2 regions of the Micromonospora vinacea genome follow, and region 1 is predicted to be linked to the other one. Evidence: riboswitches for the same ligand, from Rfam matches in the RefSeq annotation. Region 1 holds a riboswitch; the other holds the start of a gene.

Region 1 (3,680 bases):
GCGGTGACCCAGTCGATGGCCTGGCCGACGTCCCACACCTGGTTGGCGTCGATCATGAGGTGGCGATCCGGCCCGAGGATCTCCCGCGCGATCGAGCACCGGCGGATGTCGTCGTCGAGGTTGGCGCCCACCTTGAGCTTGACGTAGCCGTAGCCGGTGTCCACCGCCTCCTGGCACAGTCGGCGCAGTTTGTCGTCGCCGTAGCCGAGCCAGCCCGCCGATGTGGTGTAGGCGGGGTAGCCGGTCCTGTCGAGCTCGGCGAGGCGGGCGGCCTTCGTGCCCTCCTTGGCCCGCAGGATGGCCAGGGCCTCGTCGCGGGTCAGCGCGTCGGACAGGTAGCGCAGGTCCGCGATGTCGACGAGTTGCTCGGGGGACATGTCGACGAGCAGCCGCCACAGCGGCTTGTCGGCGAGCCGGGCGACCAGGTCCCACGAGGCGTTCAGCACGGCCGCCAGGGACAGGTGGACGACGCCCTTCTCCGGACCGAGCCACCGCAGCTGCGAGTCGGAGGTGAGGAGGCGGTAGACCGCGCCCATGTCCGCTGCCATCGTCGCCACGTCCAGGCCCACGAGGAGCTGCGCCTGGTGGACAGCCGCCGCCGCGACGATGTCGTTGCCTCGGCCGATGGTGAAGGTCAGGCCGTGCCCCGCGAGCGGCGCGCCCACCCCGTCGACGCCGTCGGTGTGCAGGACGACGTAGGCCGCCGAGTAGTCGCCGTCCTTGTTCATGGCGTCTGACCCGTCAGCGGTCAGGGAGGTGGGGAAGCGGACGTCTTCGACGGTGACGGCAGTGATCTGCGGCATGCGCTCCTCGCCCGGCTAGGCTAAAGATCAGATGATCACTGGGAGTATACGGACGGCTGCTCCGGCCCGTCAACGATGTCGATCACCGCAGGCCCCCAGACATATGATGTTTGGCCCGATCGCGGCAACCCGCCTTACCGTCCATCGTGCCGGTTGACGGCTCACTTCGGCGAGGGCGGCGGTTCAGGGAGATTGGATGTTCACCCCCACTTCGGGCGCATCGACGGCGACAAATGAGCGTGCCGTGCGGCACCGATGCCTCGATACGTCAAATCTTTGTCGATTGTCGGCAGCAGCACGGCGGGCCCCGTCTCCGGCGCCTGGCGACGGTCGGCGTGACGCGGTCGACCGGGCCGGTGACAGTGGTCACCGAGCAGCCGCCGACACGCCCGAGACCGACATGTGGGGTGTGACAACCGCAGCGTCCCTATATATGGTGTCGAGCGCAGCTGGTTCGGCCGCTCATCCGGTGCGGTCGAGGCAACAGGGAACCCGGTGGAAATCCGGGACTGTCCCGCAGCGGTGAGTGGGAACGACCGCCGTCAACAGCACTGGGCCACCAATCGGCCTGGGAAGCGACGGCCAGTAGGAGACCGGCGACACCGGTCGTGCCCGCGAGTCCGAAGACCTGCCAGCGCGCCGCGTACCCGCACCGGGTGGGCGGCGGTCCGAGGCCGCGTGGGACGGCTGACGCCACCTGACCCACGCCGGGCTGGCGTGGCGTCCGCCGGTGTCTGTCCCCTCGCGTCCGGGCCACCAGGTCTCGAACTCCGAGGAGCGAGTGGTGACAGTCACCGAGGTAGTCTCGGCCAGCGGCGACGCGACAGCGCGGCGCACGCCGATGCAGGTCCGCAAGCGCGACGGCGGCACCGAACCCGTGGACGTGAACAGGATCGTCCGAGCGGTCGAGCGGTGGGCCGACGACCTGACCGACGTCGACCCGATGCGGGTGGCCACCCGCACCATCAGTGGCCTCTACGACGGCGCGACCACTGCCGAACTGGACCGGCTGTCCATCCAGACCGCCGCCGAGATGATCGGTGAGGAGCCGCAGTACTCGCGCCTCGCCGCGCGGCTGCTGGCCGGCTACGTCGACAAGGAGGTGCGTCGGCAGGGCATCACCTCGTTCAGCGCGGCGATCCGGGTCGGCCACGTCGAGGGCCTGATCGGTGACGACACCGCAGCGTTCGTCGCCGCACACGCCGCGACCCTCGACCACGCCATCGACCCGGACGGCGACCGCCGGTTCGAGTACTTCGGCCTGCGCACTGTGTACGACCGCTACCTGCTGCGCCACCCCACCAGCCGACTGGTGCTGGAGACCCCGCAGTACTGGCTGCTGCGGGTGGCCTGCGGGCTGTCCCGGACGGCGGACGAGGCGGTCGGCTTCTACCGGCTGATGTCCAGCCTGGCCTACCTGCCCAGCTCACCGACCTTGTTCAACTCCGGCACCCGGCACACCCAGATGTCCTCCTGCTACCTCGTCGACTCCCCGCTCGACGAGCTGGACTCGATCTACCAGCGGTACGCCCAGGTCGCCAACCTGTCCAAGTTCGCCGGTGGCATCGGCATCGCGTACTCCCGGGTCCGCTCCCGGGGCGCGCTGATCCGGGGCACGAACGGGCAGTCCAACGGGATCGTGCCGTGGCTGCGCACGCTGGACGCGAGCGTCGCCGCGGTCAACCAGGGTGGCCGGCGCAAGGGCGCGGCCTGCGTCTACCTGGAGCCGTGGCACCCGGACATCGAGGAGTTCCTGCAACTCCGCGACAACACCGGCGAGGACGCCCGGCGCACCCACAACCTCAACCTGGCCAACTGGATTCCGGACGAGTTCATGCGCCGGGTCGAGGCCGACGAGCTGTGGTCGCTGTTCGACCCGCACGAGGTGCCCGAGCTGCCCGACCTGTGGGGGGAGCGGTTCGACGCCGCGTACCGGCAGGCCGAGGCGCAGGGCCGCTACGTGCGGCAGGTCCCGGCACGGGAGCTGTACGGGAAGATGATGCGGACCCTCGCCCAGACCGGCAACGGGTGGATGACCTTCAAGGACGCCGCCAACCGCCTCTGCAACCAGACCGCCGAGCCGGGCAACGTCGTGCACCTGTCCAACCTCTGCACCGAGATCGTCGAGGTGTCCAGCGACGCCGAGACGGCCGTGTGCAACCTCGGTTCGGTGAATCTCGCCGCCCACCTCACCGACGGCGGCATCGACTGGGAGCGGCTGCGCGCCACGGTGCGGACCGCGGTGACCTTCCTCGACCGGGTCATCGACATCAACTACTACCCGACCGCGCAGGCGGCGGCGAGCAACCCGCGCTGGCGGCCGGTCGGGCTCGGGCTGATGGGCCTCCAGGACGTCTTCTTCGCGCTGCGGCTGCCGTTCGACTCGCCGGCCGCGCGGGAGCTGTCCACCCTGATCAGCGAGGAGCTGTACCTGACCGCGCTGGAGACCTCCGCCGACCTTGCCCGCGACTTCGGCGCGCATCCGGCGTACCCGCAGACCCGGGCCGCGCGGGGCCAGCTCCAGCCCGACCTGTGGGGCGTCGAGGGTACGCAGACCGCGCGGTGGGACGCGCTGCGCGAGCGGGTCGAGGCGTACGGGCTGCGCAACTCGTTGCTGGTGGCGGTCGCGCCGACAGCGACCATCGCCTCGATCGCCGGGTGCTACGAGTGCATCGAGCCGCAGGTGTCGAACCTGTTCAAGCGCGAGACCCTGTCGGGGGAGTTCCTCCAGGTCAACACCGCGCTGGTACGCGAACTCAAGGCCCGCGGTCTGTGGACCGAGCGGATCCGGTCGGCGATCAAGCGGGCGGAGGGGTCGGTGCAGGACATCGCCGAGCTGCCGGCCGGCGTACGGGAGCTGTTCCGCACCGCGTGGGA
Region 2 (3,680 bases), 770 kb from region 1:
TCGGATCACTGTCATGACACCGCTCACCCGCCGCGGGTTCCACAGGACTTTTCGGGGCAGGTCAGCTGTCTCCCATCCGGCGTGCAGCGTATTGCCAGGAATCGGTGCTGCACTGGAGGGGCGTCGAGGAGAGGGGTGGGGCATGAGCTGGTTCAATCGGCGGTCACGGGGTGCCGAGGCGACCCCGACGAAGCTGGACCGGGAGGCGACCCGCGACGACCTCGCGGCGCTGGAGGCGTTCGTGGCCACCCGGCGCGGGGTGGAGTTCTACCTCGAGCCGGAGACGACCGCGACGGACACCACGGTGGTGGCGATTGCCCACGACGGCGAGTGGATCCGTCGTCGTACCGGAACGCCCCGCGCGGCCGGGACCATCGCCCGTAAGCACGCGGTGCCGCTCTACGAGGCGGCGCGCACCGGCTACCCGCAACGGATGCGGACCTGGAGCCGCGCCCACCCGGAACGCCACGCCCGCTGAGGCTCGTCCGCTCAGGCAGCCTCGACGGCTGAGCGGGCCTGCTCGAGCGTCATCGGCTCGGCGTGACTGGAGACGTACCAGTGGTAGGTGTCGTCCAGCAGCCGCCGGACCAGGTCGAGATCGAGGCCGTCCTCCGGCCGGCGCAGATGTGCCGGCGGCGGGTAGAAGCAGTCGCCCAGAAGCATGACCCCCGAGTCGGGCACCAGCACCACTGTCGAATCCGGCGCGTGCCCCCCGCCGACGTGGCGTAGCCGGACCCCGACCGGCAGCTCGTCCACGTCGGTGAAGGTCCGGGTCGGCGGCAGGATGGCGAAGCCCTCCCAGGACGCCATGGCGCGCGCGCGTGCCCGAAAGCTCGGGCGGAGGCGGGGATCGGCGCGTACCTGCTCCTGCAGGTAGTGGTGGCTCCACGGCCGGGTGGCCTCGGCGCGCAGCAGCGACACGGCCGTCTCGTGCCCGACGATCTCCACCCCGGGCCAGGCGCAGGCGCCCCACACGTGGTCCCAGTGATGGTGGGTGTAGACCAGCCAGCGCGGCTCGGGTAGCCCGGCGGCGGCCAGCGCGGCCTGGATGTCGCCGGCGTGCGCGGGGCTCTGCCCGGCGTCGATCATCACACTGCCGCGTTCGTCGGCGACGACGGCGACGCCGGCCTGGACCGCCTCCGGGTCCGGATCGCCCGGACAGAGCCAGACCCGACCGGCGAGGTGGTGGAACTGCGGGGCGACCATGGTGATCGACCTCCGAGATTGATCACGGACACTGGTGTGGCGATCGCCGATCCTATGTGAGGGTGTCGGCCGGCAACGCGCCGCCGGACGATCGGCGCAGGCCAGGGTAGGTGCAACCTCCCTTTGCTCTGCTTACCTATACGCACCGGTGACGCTCCGTGTGTGGTGCACATAGGTAAGCAGAGCAAAGGATGTCGAGCATTGATCTGGGGCATTGCGGCGCGCGGACTCGCGCTCGCACCAATCGCTGAATCTCGATGAGTTCCGTGCGCCTGGTCGAGCCGGACCGGCGTTGACCGGCGGCGCGGCGGTGTGGCAGCATTCGCGGCCTGACGGCAGTGAAGGAAGTCGGTGTGAATCCGACGCGGTCCCGCCACTGTCACCGGGGAGCGATCCCCCCTCGTGAGTCACGGCCGTGTGTCTGCGGTTGGAAGGCCGGGGGAGAGCGTCGATCCGGAAGCCAGGATACTTCGGCCGTCGGGACGTACCCCAGGGCGTGGACACCCGAGGAGGACCCGATGACGCACGGCGTCTCATTCATCGACGAGCATCGTCACAATCTGTGTGCAGGGCGCCGCACCGCGCCCGGAACCGGTCGCGCCCGCACGCCTCGGGCCGGCCGCTGCGGCGTGCGCCAGGCCGCTGGCTTCCGGTACCGCTGAGCCGAGCGCCCGCCGCTGACCGGCCCCGACGCCCGCGTCGGCGCGCCGTTCGCTAGGGCCGTCGTACCGGCTGACGCCGTACCCATCCGCACCGTCCCGGTCGCCCCCCTCGTGGGGGCCCAGGGCGTCACTTTCCGGAGCCAACCGTGCGCATCCTGCTGCTGTCCACCGCCGACACCGACCTGCTGGCCGCCCGCGCCAGCGGCGCCGACTACCGGTTGGCCAACCCCGCGCGGGTCACCGTCGAGGAGGTGCCCGCCCTGCTCGACGGGGTCGCCCTCGTCGTCGTACGCCTGCTCGGCGGTCGGCAGGCCTGGTCGGACGGCCTCGCCGCGGTGCTCGCCACCGGCGTGCCGACGGTCGTGCTCGGCGGTGAGGCGCTACCCGACGCGGAGCTGATGGCCGTCTCCACAGTGCCGTCCGGGGTCGTCACCCAGGCACTGGCCTACCTGGTGGAGGGCGGCCCTGACAACCTGGGGCAGTTGGCCCGGTTCCTGTCCGACACGGTGCTGCTCACCGGCGAGGGGTTCGCCCCGCCCGCGCCCACCCCGGCGTACGGCGTGCACGGCGAACACCCCGCCGACCCGGACCGGCCCACAGTGGGGATCGTCTTCTACCGGGCGCACGCGCTCGCCGGCAACACCGACTTCGTCGACGTGCTCGCGGACGCGGTCCACAAAGCCGGCGGCAACCCCCTGCCGATCTTCTGCGGCTCGCTGCGCGGCCTGACCGCGGGTGCCGGCCCTCTCGGACTCTTCGCCCGCTGTGACGCGCTGCTGGTCACGGTGCTCGCGGCCGGCGGTGCGGTCGCCGCTGACGCCTCCGGTGGCGGCGACGAGGACGCCTGGGACGTCGGTGCACTGGCCGCCCTGGACGTGCCGGTCATCCAGGCACTCTGCCTCACCAGCACCCGCGCGCAGTGGGCCGACAGCGACGCCGGGCTGTCCCCGCTGGACGCCGCCATGCAGGTGGCCATCCCCGAGTTCGACGGCCGGATCGTCACAGTGCCGTTCTCGTTCAAGCAGATCGACGCCGACGGGCTGTCGGTCTACGCCGCCGACGCCGAGCGGGCCGCCCGGGTCGCCGGGATCGCGGTGCGCCACGCCCGACTGCGGTACGTGCCGCACGCCGACAAGCGGGTCGCCGTGGTGCTCAGCTCGTACCCCACCAAGCACTCCCGGGTCGGTAACGCCGTCGGGTTGGACACCCCGGCCTCGGCGGTCCGGCTGTTCGCCGCGCTGGCCGAGGCCGGCTACGACCTGGGTGACACGCCACCGCCCGACGACGGCGACGCGCTGATCCACGCGCTGATCGCCGCCGGTGGTCACGACGTGGAGTGGCTCACCCCGGAGCAGTTGGCCGCCGCCGAGGCCCGGATACCGGGGCCGACGTACCGGCGTTGGTTCGACCAGGTCCCGGCCGAGCTGCGCGAGCGGATGCGGGAGCACTGGGGTGAGCCGCCGGGCGAGCTGTACACCGAGGGCGGCGACATCGTGCTCGCCGGGCTGCGCTTCGGCAACGTGGTGCTGCTGATCCAACCGCCTCGCGGTTTCGGGGAGAACCCCATCGCCATCTACCACGACCCGGACCTGCCGCCCAGCCACCACTACCTGGCCGCGTACCGCTGGCTGACAGCGCCGGTCGCGGACGGCGGCTTCGGCGCGGACGCCGTGGTGCACCTGGGCAAGCACGGCACCCTGGAGTGGCTGCCCGGCAAGGGCCTCGGCCTGGCCGCCGACTGCGCGCCCGACGCGGTCCTCGGCGACCTGCCGCTGGTGTACCCGTTCATCGTCAACGACCCCGGCGAGGGCA

What was found. Region 1 has a riboswitch for cobalamin ahead of IW249_RS22655 (ribonucleoside-diphosphate reductase subunit alpha). Riboswitches for the same ligand answer to the same signal wherever they lie in the genome.
Region 2: it holds a riboswitch for cobalamin, as region 1 does, so the genes downstream of both, cobN (cobaltochelatase subunit CobN) here and IW249_RS22655 (ribonucleoside-diphosphate reductase subunit alpha) in region 1, are expected to answer to the same signal.

Annotation. Positions count from the first base shown of each region.
Region 1 is NZ_JADOTY010000001.1:4,837,782-4,841,461, forward strand. It holds gene IW249_RS22650 (enolase C-terminal domain-like protein) at 1-803, opposite strand, end outside; cobalamin riboswitch at 1,237-1,453, shown strand; gene IW249_RS22655 (ribonucleoside-diphosphate reductase subunit alpha) at 1,645-3,680, shown strand, end outside.
Region 2 is NZ_JADOTY010000001.1:5,608,680-5,612,359, reverse strand. It holds gene IW249_RS26475 (RNA polymerase sigma factor) at 1-15, opposite strand, end outside; gene IW249_RS26470 (hypothetical protein) at 143-478, shown strand; gene IW249_RS26465 (MBL fold metallo-hydrolase) at 490-1,206, opposite strand; cobalamin riboswitch at 1,523-1,699, shown strand; gene cobN (cobaltochelatase subunit CobN) at 2,015-3,680, shown strand, end outside.